3 regions of the Streptomyces sp. NPDC031100 genome follow, and region 1 is predicted to be linked to each of the others. Evidence: riboswitches for the same ligand, from Rfam matches in the RefSeq annotation. Region 1 holds a riboswitch; each other region holds the start of a gene.
What was found. Region 1 has a riboswitch for cyclic di-AMP ahead of ACZ5DS_RS41515 (transglycosylase family protein). Riboswitches for the same ligand answer to the same signal wherever they lie in the genome.
Positions count from the first base shown of each region.

Region 2: another riboswitch for cyclic di-AMP. It lies ahead of ACZ5DS_RS26530 (M23 family metallopeptidase); the one in region 1 lies ahead of ACZ5DS_RS41515 (transglycosylase family protein).
Region 3: another riboswitch for cyclic di-AMP. It lies ahead of ACZ5DS_RS09385 (M23 family metallopeptidase); the one in region 1 lies ahead of ACZ5DS_RS41515 (transglycosylase family protein).

Region 1 covers NZ_JBVIGN010000025.1:14,919-19,802, forward strand. Annotated here, with positions in the region: gene ACZ5DS_RS41505 (cytochrome P450 family protein) at 1-121, shown strand, start outside; gene ACZ5DS_RS41510 (transglycosylase family protein) at 272-1,318, shown strand; cyclic di-AMP (ydaO/yuaA leader) riboswitch at 1,501-1,669, shown strand; gene ACZ5DS_RS41515 (transglycosylase family protein) at 1,674-2,354, shown strand; gene eno (phosphopyruvate hydratase) at 2,722-4,008, shown strand; gene ACZ5DS_RS41525 (FtsB family cell division protein) at 4,131-4,607, shown strand; partial or broken gene ACZ5DS_RS41530 (DUF501 domain-containing protein) at 4,656-4,884, shown strand, end outside.
Region 2 covers NZ_JBVIGN010000010.1:21,225-26,108, reverse strand. Annotated here, with positions in the region: gene ACZ5DS_RS26555 (DHA2 family efflux MFS transporter permease subunit) at 1-80, shown strand, start outside; gene ACZ5DS_RS26550 (GTP cyclohydrolase II) at 83-718, opposite strand; gene ACZ5DS_RS26545 (MarR family winged helix-turn-helix transcriptional regulator) at 826-1,341, opposite strand; gene ACZ5DS_RS26540 (dihydrofolate reductase family protein) at 1,407-2,540, shown strand; tRNA gene ACZ5DS_RS26535 (tRNA-Met) at 2,606-2,679, shown strand; cyclic di-AMP (ydaO/yuaA leader) riboswitch at 3,024-3,190, shown strand; gene ACZ5DS_RS26530 (M23 family metallopeptidase) at 3,200-4,237, shown strand; gene ACZ5DS_RS26525 (aldo/keto reductase) at 4,329-4,884, shown strand, end outside.
Region 3 covers NZ_JBVIGN010000003.1:335,692-340,575, reverse strand. Annotated here, with positions in the region: gene ACZ5DS_RS09395 (tyrosine-protein phosphatase) at 1-350, opposite strand, end outside; gene ACZ5DS_RS09390 (alpha-galactosidase) at 522-2,594, shown strand; cyclic di-AMP (ydaO/yuaA leader) riboswitch at 2,898-3,062, shown strand; gene ACZ5DS_RS09385 (M23 family metallopeptidase) at 3,067-3,960, shown strand; gene ACZ5DS_RS09380 (SGNH/GDSL hydrolase family protein) at 4,235-4,884, shown strand, end outside.

The sequences.
Region 1 (4,884 bases):
CGATCTGCGGCTCGCCGTCGATCCGGCCGAGCTGCGCTGGCGCGGCGGGCTCATCATGCGGGGCCTGCGCACCCTGCCGGTGGAGTTCACACCGGCCGCCGGAAAGGCCGTAGACCGGTAGACGTGAAGGACGTTCAACTTCGTGATCTTCACGTGATCTGCGCGGCATTAACTTGTGACAAGTGATCGTCTGCCGATACGTTCACCCATCAGTGTGGCGAGGGGTACCAGTTCGCCGCGCCGGTTCTGCTGTCGCACGAAAGGCTTCTGCATGCTCTCCGGGAACGGTCGTCACCGTCGCCCCCGTCAGGCTCCGGCCCTCCTCGTCGCGGCCGGGGTGACCGGCTCGGCCATCGCCATCCCGCTCCTCGGCGCCGCGAGCGCCAACGCGGCCGACGGCACCACCTGGGACAAGGTGGCCGAGTGCGAGAGCGGCGGCTCCTGGAGCGCCGACACCGGCAACGGGTACTACGGCGGCCTCCAGATATCCCAGAACGACTGGGACAAGTACGGCGGCGGGCAGTACGCCTCCAGTGCCGACCAGGCCAGCCGCTCGCAGCAGATCGCCGTCGCCGAGAAGATCCTCGCCGACCAGGGCACCACCCCCTGGGCCACCTGCGCCCTGCTCTCCGGCCTGTCCTCGAACTCCGGCTCCGTGGACGTCGACACGGGCGTCGGGGGCTCGGGCTCGGCGGACTCCGGTGACTCCGACTCCTCCGGTTCCCAGGGCTCGTCCGGCTCTACCGGTACGCCTGACTCGTCCGACCTGCCGGATTCGTCGTCTTCGTCGCCGTCGTCCGACTCCTCCCCGGGTACGACCGCCAAGCCGTCCCCGAGCGAGAGCAAGGACAAGGGCTCCGGCTCCGGCTCCGGCGAGAGCAAGGACAAGGACAAGGGCAAGGGCGCTCCCAAGTCCGACACCTCCGCATCGCCCGGCTCCGGGAAGGAGCAGGGAAGCGAGGCCGCCGTCACGGAGCCCGCCACGGAGGAGTCGGACAATTCGCGGCAGACCGGCGGCTATTGGAGCCTGGTCGACACCGGCGCGCTCAGCAGTGGCGGACGTCACCGCGGTGGCAGTGCGGACGAAAGCACTGCAAACGGACAGAGTGCCACTCCGTCCGGCCGTCACGCCGCCCGTGGCGCGAGCACCTACACCGTCCGCGAGGGCGACACCCTCTGCTCCATCGCCGACTCCCTTGACATCGACGGCGGATGGCGCGCGCTCTACGCCGAGAACAAGAAGACCGTCGGCGCCGACCCGAATCACATTCACGCCGGTCAGGACCTGAAAGTCGGCGGCGAAGAGGGTGGCGAGTAGCGGGAGTTGACGCCCCACTTCATGCCTAATGTCCGTTTTGGCGAAAGTGTGGGATGAGTCTCAGAAGCCCTGATCGTCTTTGAAAATCCGGCGATCGCGTGTCTACGGTCAAGGCCGCTCGTCACCACGAGCCCCGGCAGTCGCAACGCCGAATCCTGCCAGCGGTTGCCCGGGAACAGTCGTCGCGTCATGCGCCGTAGGCAGGAGCGGGGGACCCAAGGTAGGTGCCGGAACCGGCAGTTGATGCCGCAACCGGCTTGGGGTGAAGCCGTGTCCCGAAAGGGGCGCGGCCGGGCAACTCAACCGGCCCGAACCCGACAGCTCACCTCGCAGGCGTCGGTGAGGGGATCGATCCATGCTGTTCTCCGGCAAGGGCAAGCACCGCCGTCCGTCCAAGGCCACTCGTGTCATCGCGCTGGCCGGTGTCACCGGCGCCGCCGTCGCCGCCCCGCTGATGGCGGCCGGCAACGCCTCCGCCGCCACCGCCTCCGAGTGGGACGCGGTCGCCCAGTGCGAGGCCGGCGGCAACTGGTCCATCAACACCGGCAACGGCTACTACGGCGGCCTGCAGTTCTCCGCCTCCACCTGGGCCGCGTACGGCGGCACCGCCTACGCCCCGCAGGCCAACCAGGCCACCAAGGCGCAGCAGATCGCCGTCGCCGAAAAGGTCCTCGCCGCCCAGGGCAAGGGCGCCTGGCCGGTGTGCGGCACGGGCCTGTCCAGCACCCCGTACAACGGCGCCGCCCCCTCCACCTCGTCGAAGACGACCGCGCCGAGCACCACCACCCGCTCCGACCAGCAGGCCGCCTCCCGCTCCGCCGAGCGCCCGGCCCCGAGCAAGACCGTCACCACCCCGACCGGCAAGAAGGTCAAGAAGGGCGACGGCGAGTACAAGGTCGTCAAGGGTGACACCCTCAGCACCATCGCCGAGAAGCACAAGGTCAAGGGTGGCTGGAAGAAGCTCTTCGAGCTGAACAAGGACATCGTCGAGGACGCGAACCTCATCTACCCGGGCCAGCAGCTGCACCTGAAGTGACATCAGGCTCCCGCCAGAACCACAGCGCCCTCACAAGGCCTGCCCCCAGACTGAAGGCCTCGTGAGGGTCACCCCCCGTCCCCACGGGCTCCCCGCCCCGGCGCGTGTTCCCCCGTACGCGCCGGGGCGGGGTTGTTCGTGTCCACGGCTCCGGTGCCCCCGCCTCTGTCTTCCCGTCCTGTTTCCCCACTCTTCGGCCGGGCCTCATCCGGGAGCCCCTTTGTTCCGCGCCTGAACAATGGGTACGGTCTCCCTGTCTCTCCCTGTCCACGGGACGGTCGGTCGGTGGCCGACGCCCCCGGGACGGTTAGGCTCTAGTCGCAAGGCACACCAGCCCCGCACAACCAGCGTCACATCCACGAAGGAGATGCTCGTGCCGTCCATCGACGTCGTCGTAGCCCGGGAAATCCTGGACTCCCGAGGCAACCCCACGGTCGAGGTCGAGGTCGGCCTCGACGACGGCAGCACGGGTCGTGCCGCCGTCCCGTCCGGCGCCTCCACCGGCGCCTTCGAGGCCATCGAGCTGCGCGACGGTGACCCGAACCGCTACCAGGGCAAGGGCGTCGAGAAGGCCGTCCTCGCCGTCATCGAGCAGATCGGCCCGGAGCTGGTCGGCTACGACGCCACCGAGCAGCGCCTGATCGACCAGGCCATGTTCGACCTGGACGCCACCGACAACAAGGGCTCCCTCGGCGCCAACGCCATCCTCGGCGTCTCGCTCGCCGTCGCCCACGCCGCCTCCGAGGCGTCCGACCTCCCGCTCTTCCGCTACCTGGGCGGCCCGAACGCGCACCTGCTGCCGGTGCCGATGATGAACATCCTGAACGGCGGCTCGCACGCCGACTCCAACGTGGACATCCAGGAGTTCATGATCGCCCCGATCGGCGCGGAGTCCTTCTCCGAGGCCCTGCGCTGGGGCACCGAGGTCTACCACACGCTGAAGAAGGTCCTGAAGAGCAAGGGCCTGTCCACCGGCCTCGGCGACGAGGGCGGCTTCGCCCCGAACCTCGGCTCCAACCGCGAGGCCCTCGACCTCATCCTCGAGGCCATCAAGGAGGCCGGCTACGCCCCCGGCCAGCAGATCGCCCTCGCGCTCGACGTGGCCGCCTCCGAGTTCTACAAGGACGGCAAGTACCTCTTCGAGGGCAAGGAGCGCTCCGCCGCCGAGATGACGGAGTACTACGAGGAGCTCGTCGCGGCCTACCCGCTCGTCTCCATCGAGGACCCGCTGTTCGAGGACGACTGGGCCGGCTGGAAGGTCATCACCGACCGCCTCGGCGACAAGGTCCAGCTGGTCGGCGACGACCTGTTCGTCACCAACCCCGAGCGCCTCGCCCGCGGCATCGAGGAGGGCACCGCCAACGCCCTGCTGGTCAAGGTCAACCAGATCGGCTCGCTGACCGAGACCCTGGACGCCGTCGAGCTGGCCCAGCGCAACGGCTTCAAGTGCATGATGTCCCACCGCTCCGGCGAGACCGAGGACGTCACCATCGCCGACCTGGCCGTCGCCACCAACTGCGGCCAGATCAAGACCGGCGCCCCGGCCCGCTCCGAGCGTGTCGCCAAGTACAACCAGCTGCTGCGCATCGAGGAGATCCTCGACGACGCCGCGGTGTACGCCGGCCGTAGCGCGTTCCCGCGCTTCAAGGGCTGAGCACGTTCCGCTCTGCGGACCAATAAGCGCAGCGGGTTAACGCATAGCCAGTCGTACGTACGTCCCCGTACCCGGTCCCGTACCGTGTGCGGGGACGTACGCACGTGAAGGGGAGGCGGGACATGGCCGTGAAGGACCGGGACCGGTTCTCCACCGCGACCAGGCTCAGGCTGCTCGGCGAGCAGACGGCGGCCCGCGTCTACCGCTCCCAGACCAGGCGGCAGGCCCGCCGCTCGCGGCTCACCGGCCGCGCCGCCCTGCTCGCGCTGGTGCTGTGCTCGATGATCGTCGCGCTCGCCTATCCGATGCGTCAGTACGTCACCCAGCGCGCCGAGATCGCCGACCAGCAGCGGCAGCAGGAGCGGGCCCGCAAGCGTGTGGAGCAGCTGCGCGACCTCAAGGCGCGCTGGCAGGACGACGCCTACGCCGAGCAGGAGATCCGGCGCCGGCTGCACTATGTGATGCCGGGGGAGACCGGGTACATCGTGGTCGACCCGGGCGCGGCCAAGCAGTCCCGAGCCGACCTCGGGGCCGCCCACCGGCCCTGGTACGCGAACGTCTGGGACGGGGTCGACAAGTCCGACGCCTTTGACCAGTGAACCGCGCCTCCGACCAGTGAACCGACAGAAAGACAGCTGAAGACAGTCATGGAAACGCCTCCGCCGCCCACTCCGCGTACCGAGCCGACCGACGCGGACGTAGAGGCCTTCAAGCAGCAGCTCGGGCGTCCGCCGCGCGGGCTGAGGGCGATCGCGCACCGGTGTCCGTGCGGGCAGCCGGACGTCGTGGAGACGGCCCCGCGGCTGCCGGACGGCACGCCCTTCCCGACGACGTACTACCTGACGTGCCCGCGCGCCGCCTCCGCGATCGGCACGC
Region 2 (4,884 bases), on a different contig from region 1:
TCACGTACGCGGTGGCGGCGACGCTCCTCGCCCTGGCTCTGCTCCCCGCCCTCGGCCTCCCGGGCCGCCGTCGGCCGTGACGTCAGCCCGCGTGCAGCTCGCTCAACTCCGCGAGCGGCAGCGTGTGCTGGGTCTGCAGGACCTTCGCGCGCAGGTAACGGACGTTGTGGGCCGTGGTGAAGACACCGGTCGGCACCCGGTCCCGTACGACGACGCCGAGCGAGCGCAGCTGCTCCGCCTTGTCGGGGTTGTTGGAGAGGAGGTCCAGCTCCCCGATGCCGAGGGCGCGCAGCATCTGCGCGGCGGCCGTGTAGTCGCGGGCGTCCTCCGGGAGGCCGAGCGCGGCGTTCGCCTCGTAGGTGTCGAGGCCCTGGTCCTGGAGGGCGTAGGCGTCGAGCTTGTTGTACAGGCCGATGCCGCGCCCCTCCTGGCGGAGGTAGAGCAGGACGCCCCCGCGCTCGGCGATCCGCTCCACCGCCTCGCGCAGCTGGGGACCGCAGTCGCAGCGGGCGGAGCCGAAGACGTCCCCGGTCAGGCACTCGGAGTGCAGCCGTACCAGCGGAACGGGACCGGGCTCGCCGAGCACGACGGCCACGTGCTCCTGGTCGTCGGCCAGGCCGTGGAAGGTGACGAGTTCGGCGTCGACGCGGTAGCCGTCGTGGAAGTGCAGCGGTACCCGGACGCGGGCGCGCTGTGTGGCGGCGGGGGTGTCGGGCATGCGGGTCCCTCCGAAGCTGTTGCTTCAGTTTTGAAGCAGTGGTTCGAAGGGGACCCTACCTCATGTTTCAAACTTAAAGCAATTACTTTCCGCGTGCCGGGTGTGACTCAGGAGCCGGAACAGGACGACCGGCGCCGCCAGGGGACCTCGTCCGCCCCGGCCTGGGCACCGTCGCCCTGCAACCCGCGGGCGACGCCCGTGAAGATCTCCTCCAGCTGCCTCACCTGCTCCGGCGTGAGCCGGTCGAACAGGGTGGCGCGCACGGTCTCGACGTGCCCGGGCGCCGTACGCTCCAGGACGGCCATCCCCTCGTCGGTCAGCGCCGCGATGCTGCTCCGCTTGTCCCAGCTGCAGTTCTCGCGTCGCACCAGCCCGTCCCGCTCCAGCCTGGTCACCGCGTAGGTCAGCCGACTGCGGGTGATCTTCAGGCTCTCCGCGAGGTCGGTCATGCGCAGCCGCCGGTCGGGCGCCTCGGAGAGGTTGGCCAGGACGGAGTAGAACAGGTGCGGCATGCCGGCGTCCTGCTGGAGGTTCCGGTCGATCGCGTCGTCCAGGAGCCGGGCGGCGGCGAGGTACGCGCGCCAGGCGCGCTGCTCCTCCGGAGTGAGCCAGCGGGTCGTCATGCCACCAGTGTAAGTTTGTTTCAAACTTGAACCAAGATCAGCCTGCCGCAGGGGAGACCGCGCCGATGCCGTACCCGTACGTCCTGCTGTCCGCCGCCGTCTCCCTCGACGGGTACCTGGACGACACCGGCCCCGACCGGCTCCTGCTGTCCAGCCCGGCCGACTTCGACCGGGTCGACGAGGTACGGGCCTCGGTCGACGCGATCCTGATCGGCGCCGGCACCATCCGCGCCGACAACCCGCGCCTGCTGGTGAACTCGGCCGAGCGCCGCGCGGCCCGGGTCGCCGACCACAGGACCGCATACCCGCTGAAGGTCACCGTCACCGCCACCGGTGACCTCGACCCGGCCGCCAACTTCTGGCACACCGGCGGCGAGAAGCTCGTGTACACGACCGACAAGGGCGCCGAGCAGGCCTCCCGTGTCCTCGGCCGGACCGCCGACGTGGTCTCCCTCGGCCCCGACCTCGACTGGCGCGCCCTGCTGGAGCACCTGCACGACGTGCGCGGGGTGCGGCGCCTGATGGTCGAGGGCGGCGGCACGGTCCACACCCAGCTCCTCCAGCAGGGCCTCGCCGACGAACTCCAGCTGGTCCTCGCCCCGCTGTTCGTCGGCGACCCGGCGGCCCCGCGCCTGTTCGGCCCGGGGCCGTACCAGGGCGGCCGGCTGCGCCTCGTCGAGACCCGCCGGATCGAGGACGTCGTCCTCATGCGCTACGAGCCCACCGCACCCGGCACCGGCCCGGAGCCCGTCGCCGCCGACCGCCACTGGCTGCGCACCGCCTGCGACCTGGCCGCCCTGTGCCCGCCCTCGCGGACGGCCTTCAGCGTCGGCGCGGTGGTGGTCGCCGCCGACGGCACGGAGCTGGCCCGCGGCCACTCGCGCGAGGGCGACGACCCCGTCGTGCACGCGGAGGAGGCGGCCCTCGCGAAGATCGACCCCGCCGATCCGCGCCTGCCCGGCGCCACCGTCTACAGCAGCCTGGAGCCCTGCTCCCGGCGCGCCTCCCGCCCCGCCCCCTGCGCCGAGCTGATCCTGCGGGCGGGCGTACGACGCGTGGTCACGGCCTGGCGCGAGCCGGACACGTTCGTGACGGCGGCCGACGGGACCGGGGTGCTGCAGAGCGCGGGCGTGGCGGCCGTGGTGCTGCCCGAGTACGAGGCCCTGGCGAAGGAGCCGAACGCCCACCTGCTGCCCTGAGCAGCACCTCACGGAATCCCGTGTGCTTTGTGGTCTGGCCATGGGGTACTCTTGAGACACAACGACGCGGGGTGGAGCAGCTCGGTAGCTCGCTGGGCTCATAACCCAGAGGTCGCAGGTTCAAATCCTGTCCCCGCTACTGAAGGCTCAGGGCCGGGATCCAGTCATGGATCCCGGCCCTGAGTGTTTTCCTGCCGCGCCCCCTCGGCGAGACGGCGAGTGGCGTATGCCACAGTCGGTCAGCCCTGACCGATGTCACCGATGGTGATCGGACGGCACCCCTCCGCATAACAGCTGAGTCACCATCAAAAACGCGGAGACTCCTGAGCGTCGACCAACTCGCCCGATTTACACCGGTCGTAACCCGTACGTCCCGCCCGGAAATAGTTAATGATCAAGCTGAACGGCTTGGAATCTGACACGCGGGTCTATTAACGTTCGATAACGCAGCGCGGTCGTCCCAGCCGTCACAAGAGGCGGCTCCGTGCGCACGCGCCGAATCCCGCAAGGGAACCGGGGAACCACCACCTTGGGGTGAATCGCGCGGATGCCGTCGTGAACTGCCTGAGTCCACGGCCGGTATACGCGCGTAGGAGACCTTCCTGCTCCGAACCCGTCAGCTAACCCGGTAGGCGGAGGAAGGAAAGGAGTACGCCCGCGTGGCGTCCAACCGGCCTGCCCCCGAAGCCCCGTTCATGCCGACCGAGACCGAGACCTTCGGTTACTTCGGCGCCCAGCGCACCGACGAGGGCACCTGGGAGGAGTGGAACCCCACCGAGGAGTCCATACGGCCGGTCCGCGGTCGGCACCGCGTCGCCAAGCAGCGCGGCGGCCTCGCCCGCAGCTCCACCGTCCTCGGAGTCGGTGTCATCGCCGCCGTCGGCGCGGGCGGCATGGCCAGCGCCAACACCGGCAAGCCGCCGGTGTCCATCTCCATGCCCGACCTGCCCTCCGTCGGCTCCCTCTTCGACGACTCCTCCTCGTCCTCCGACGCGCCCAAGGCCACCGCGGCCTCGCTGAGCGACGTCGGTACGACCTCCGCCGACAGCGACGAGGACAGCTCCGACGCGGGCGAGGCCCTGCGCAACCGGATCATGGCCCAGGCCGAGCAGCAGCAGAGCAAGGCCGACAGCAAGGCCGCAGCGGCAGCGGCAGCCGCCGCCGAGAAGCAGGCCGCCGACGCGGCCGCCAAGGCGCAGAAGGAAGCCGCAGCCAAGGCCGCCGCCGCCAAGAAGGAGGCGGAGGCCGCGGCCAGGAAGAAGGCCGAGGAGGAGCGGCTGGCCGCGCTGGCCAAGCAGTACACGCTGCCGACCTCCTCGTACACGATCACCTCGACCTTCGGCCAGGCCGGCTCGATGTGGTCCTCCGGCTACCACACCGGCCTCGACTTCGCGGCCCCCACCGGCACGCTCATCAAGGCCATCCACAGCGGCACGATCACCGAGGCGGGCTGGGCCGGCTCCTACGGCTACCGCACGATCCTCACCCTCGACGACGGCACCGAGCTGTGGTTCTGCCACCAGTCCTCGATCAGCGTCTCCGTCGGCCAGAAGGTCAGCACCGGCGACGTCATCGGCCGCGTCGGCGCCACCGGCAACGTCACCGGGCCGCACCTCCACCTGGAGGTCCACCCCGGCGGCCAGTCCAGCGGCATCGACCCGATGGCCTGGCTGCGCGGCAAGGGCCTCAACCCCTGACGGAACGTTTGTCCGGTCTGTGCGCGGCGAGTCGGAGCCTGTGCGCGGCGAGGCGGAATCGGATCGACCGCTTCGGCTGTTGACATAAGGCATGACTTCGCTGCGCACACTCGGCACCTCCGACCTCGAGGTCTTCCCGCTCGCCCTCGGCGGCAACGTCTTCGGCTGGACCGCGGACGAGAAGACCTCCTTCGCCGTCCTCGACGCCTACACGGCCGCCGGCGGCAACTTCGTCGACACCGCGGACTCCTACACGGCGTGGATCGAAGGCCACAAGGGCGGTGAGTCCGAGACCATCATCGGCAAGTGGGTCAAGGCCCGCGGCAACCGCTCCGACGTCGTCATCGCCACCAAGGTCAGCCAGCACCCGGAGTACCCGGGCCTGTCCGCGGCCAACATCAAGGCCGCCGCGGACGCCTCGCTGCGCCGCCTGGACACCGACTACATCGACCTCTACTACACCCACTTCGACAAGCCCGAGGTGCCGGTCGAGGAGATCATCGGCGCGCTGGACGAGCTGGTGAAGGCGGGCAAGGTCCGGCACATCGCCGCCTCCAACATCACCCCGGAGCGCCTCCAGGCCTCCCTCGCCCACTCCGACCGCGAGGGTCTGGCCCGCTATGTCGCCCTCCAGCCCCACTACAACC
Region 3 (4,884 bases), on a different contig from region 1:
TCTGCGAGGATGCCGCGCAGCTGGTCGAGGTCGCCGTCGCGGACCATCTTCCAGAACTCGGCGCCGTCCGCCGGGTCGCTCAGCGGCAGGTTCACGTTCCGCACGCCGGGCAGCTCGACGTCCGGGCCCTCCAGCTTCTGGTCGGCCGCGTTGCGGAAGTCGAAGATCGTGTGCAGGCCCAGGGAGGCGAGGAAGGCCGCGTCCTCATCGGTCGCGTGCGCGAGATGGCCGCTGCGGAACAGCACTCCGGCGCGCACCCGCCGTCCGTCCACGGTCGGCAGTCCGCCCACGTCGCGGAAATTGCGCACTCCGGCCAGCTCGGGCTCGGTCGACGGGACCTGCTGCGTCACGGGGGCTCCTCCCGGTCGGCCCCGCCGGCTCGGTTCGTCGACGGGCACTCCGTCGACGATACGACATCGATTTCCTCGGGCAATGAGTTGTCCACAGGCGTTGCCACCAGGGGCCGCAGGGCTTGATGATGTTCGCACTTGAGCGGATCTGTTGGCACCTGTGAGGTCTCGATGGCGGACATCGCCGAAAACGGTCGCACGTGGCTCCTGTCGGGGCCCACCAGCAGCTATGCGCTGCATCTCACCGACGCGGACGAACTGCTGCACCTCCACTGGGGACCACGGATCGCGCTCGCCGACGCCGAGGCCCTGGCGGTCGGCCCGCTGCCCGGCTACTGGCCCTTCGAGTCCCCGCTCGACGGCCGCGAGGAGTACCCCGTCGAGGGCGGCCCCCGCTTCGTGCGCCCCGCCCTGTCCGTGCGCACCGAGGAGCGGCGCGGTACCGAGTGGCGCTTCGTGGCCCAGGAGGCCGAGGGCGAGGAGCTGCGGCTGCGCTTCGACGACGACGGGTTCGCCGTCACCCTGCACTACCGGATGCGCGGGGACGTCGTGGAGCGCTGGGTGACCGTGCACAACGGCGGGCACGCGCGCGTGGAGCTGCTGCGGGCCGACGCCGCCACCTGGACCCTGCCCGACCGCGAGGGCTGGCGGCTGTCCCAGCTGCACGGTCGCTGGGCCGCCGAGTCCCTGCTCGCCACCGCGCCCCTCACCTACGGCGAGAAGATCATCGGCAGCCGCCGCGGCCACACCGGGCACCAGCACCTGCCCTGGGTCGCGCTGGACACCGACGCGACCGAGGAGCGTGGCGAGGTCTACGGCTGCGCGCTCGGCTGGTCCGGCTCCTGGCGCATCGCCGTCGCCCAACTCCCCGACGCGCGCGTACAGATCACCGGCGGCGCCGGCTACGACGACTCGGGTCTGCTGCTGCTCCAGCCCGGGGAGTCGTACACCACCCCCGTCTTCGCCGGCCTGTGGAGCGACGGCGGCTTCGGCGGGGCCAGCCGCACCTGGCACACCTACCAGCGGACGTACGTCATCCCGGACGCCGAGCGGGACCGGCCGGTGCTGTTCAACTCCTGGGAGGCGACCAACTTCGACATCTCCGAGGAGCAGCAGGCCGCTCTCGCCCGGCGCGCCGCGGCGATCGGCGTCGAGCTGTTCGTCGTGGATGACGGCTGGTTCGGCGCCCGTACCAGCGACCGGGCCGGGCTCGGCGACTGGACGCCCAACCCCGACCGCTTCCCGCACGGTCTCAAACCCCTCGCCGATCAGGTGCACGACCTGGGCATGCAGTTCGGTATCTGGGTCGAGCCCGAAATGGTCAACCCCGACAGCGACCTGTACCGCGCCCATCCCGACTGGGTCCAGTACCAACCGGGCCGAAAGCGGACGGAACTCCGCAATCAGCTCGTCCTCAACCTCGCCCGCGAGGACGTCCAGCAGTACCTCTGGGAGCAGCTGGACACCCTCCTGTCCAGCGCCCCGATCGACTATGTGAAGTGGGACTTCAACCGCTGCTTCACCGACGCCGGCTGGCCCGGCGAGCCGTACCCGCAGCGGCTGTGGGTCGACCACGTCCGCGCCCTGTACGCCCTGCTGGACCGGCTGCGCGCCGCCCACCCCCAGGTGGCCTTCGAGTCCTGCTCGGGCGGCGGCGGCCGGATCGACCTCGGTGTGCTCAGTCGCACCGACCAGGTGTGGACCTCCGACAACACCGACCCGCTCGACCGGCTCGCCATCCAGCACGGGTTCAGTCAGATCCACCCCGCCCGGGTCATGGCAGCCTGGGTCACCGACAGCCCGAACACCCAGCTCAACGGGCGGGTCAGCTCGCTGCGGTTCCGCTTCGTCAGCTCGATGGCAGGGGTGCTCGGCGTCGGCGGCGACCTCACCGAGTGGACCGACGAGGAGCTGGCCGAGGCCCGGGAGTGGGTGGCCCTCTACAAGGAGATCCGCCCGGTCGTCCAGCGCGGCGACCAGTACCGGCTGCGGCCCCCGACGGGCGGCCTGAGCGCCGTCCAGTACGTCCTCGGGGACGAGGCCGTGGTCCTCGCCTGCCTCCAGGCGCAGCACTACGGCGAGCCGGTGCCGGCGGTACGGCTGCGCGGACTCGACCCGAGCGCATCGTACGAATGCCGCGAAACGGGCGAAGTCCATCGAGGTGCCGTCCTGCTGCACCACGGGCTGCGCACCGGACTGAAGGGCGACCTGGATGCGAAGGTTCTCCGCCTGCGCCATATCTGAGTCTTCTGTCCGAATTAGAGCCCTTCATTCCAACTCGCTCTGGAATAAGGGAGTGTGGGGCGAGGTGCGTGAGGAGCGTCATATTCGTGACCGTGCGTCGCGCGTCATGCTCACGTAATTCCGGCATGGGCAAAGGGATTTGAAATGGGGGAGGAGCCGGGAATTCACGGAGGGTGACCGTGAATTCCCGAATTCGATCAGCTGACGTGGGAACGCCGGGAACCGGCTGCTTGTCCGGATGCGTCTTGCTCGCTTACGTTCGCGACCAATCCGGTCGGAACGCCGAATCCTGCCGCCGCCCGGAGTTCCCGCACACTTCACCCGTGTTCGGCAGGAGCGGGGGACCCACCAGGTACGACTGCCTGTCCCGGTCTCCGGGACAGGCTGGGGGGTGTAGCCGCGCACCGCGCGGCCGGGCAGCTCCAGCCCGAACCCGACAGCTCACCTCGCAGGCGCCGGAGAGGAATGCGCCATGCTCGCAAAGGGTAAGCACCGCCGTCCCAAGTCCCGCCGTTTCACCCGCTCGATCGCCGTCGCCGGAAGCGGCGGTGCCGCGCTGGCTCTCCCGCTCATGGGGGCGGGCGGTGCGCATGCGGCCACCACGCAGTCTGTTTCCGAAAAGGCAGTGCAGTCGCTTCCGGTCGCCGAGAAGAAGGCCACGACGACGCATTCGGCGCATTCGGGTGTGCGTACCTACACGGTGAGGTCCGGCGACTACCTCTCGAAGATCGCCGAAGAGCAGAGCGTCCGCGGCGGCTGGCAGCGCCTCTACCAGGACAACCGAGAGGCCGTCGGCGACAACCCGTCGTTGATCCACCCCGGCCTGAAGCTCGCGCTCGGCAAGAAGGCGGCCACGAGCACGAAGCCCTCCTCCCCGGCTCCGGCCAAGCCCTCCACGCAGTCGTCGTCCGCGTCGAACGGGTCGGCCCAGAGCGCCCAGCCCGCCGCCGCCCCGGCCACCGGCTACACCCTCCCGGTCGCCGGCGCCACCGTCGGCACGGGCTACCACGTGGCCGGCAGCATGTGGTCCAGCGGCTACCACACCGGCGTCGACTTCGTCGTCCCGACCGGCACCTCCCTCAAGGCCGTCGGCGCCGGCACCGTCGTCTCTGCCGGGTGGGGTGGCGCGTACGGCAACCAGGTCGTCATCAAGCTCAACGACGGCTACTACGCCCAGTACGGCCACCTCTCGCAGCTCTCCGTCTCGGCCGGCCAGACCGTGACCGCGGGCCAGCAGGTCGGCCTCTCCGGCGCCACCGGCAACGTGACCGGCCCGCACCTGCACTTCGAGATCCGCACCACGCCGGACTACGGCTCGGACGTGGACCCGGTCGCCTACCTGCGCTCGCACGGCGTCGCCGTCTGAGGCTTCCCGCTCAGGGACCCCTCCTCCAGAGTCACCTGCCTGACACGCAACCGAAGGCCGGACCCCGATCCCCGGGTCCGGCCTTCGGCGTGTCCGCACGTGTTGCGATCGCACGGTCAACGCGCCAGGCAGGACCGCTATTCCTGGATTGGCAAACTATTTAAGGGTGTCTCATCTCACCGTTCGTCAACCCCTGCCTACGGTCGCGTAGGTCACACCCGAAGGGGAATCATGGTCCGACGTGGCAGACGATTCGAAGAATGACAACAGATCAGTGATCGGGTCGTACGTGGCGGTGGGGGACAGCTTCACCGAGGGCGTCGGCGACCCCGGCCCCGACGGGGCGTTCGTGGGCTGGGCCGACCGGTTCGCGGTACTGCTCGCCGACCGGCGTCCCGAGGGCGACTTCGCGTACACCAACCTGGCCGTGCGCGGAAAACTGCTCGACCAGATCGTGGCCGACCAGCTCCCACAGGCCGTCGAACTGGCCCCGGACCTGGTCTCCTTCTGTGCGGGCGGCAACGACATCATCCGGCCCGGCACCGACCCGGACGAGGTGGCCGAGCGTTTCGAGCGGGCCGTGGCCCAGCTCACCGAGGTTGCCGGCTCGGTGCTCGTGACCACAGGCTTCGACACCCGTGGCGTCCCCCTGCTGAAGCATCTGCGCGGCAAGATCGCCACCTACAACGGGCACGTCCGTGCCATCGCCGACCGGTACGGCTGTCCCGTGCTCGACCTGTGGTCCCTGAAGTCCGTCCAGGACCGCCGGGCCTGGGACGACGACCGGCTCCACCTCTCACCCGAGGGACACACGCGCGTGGCGCTGCGCGCCGGCCAGGCCCTCGGCCTCGACGTCCCGGCCGACCCGGAGCAGCCCTGGCCGCCGCTCCCGCCCCGGGGCACCCTGGACATCCGCCGCGACGA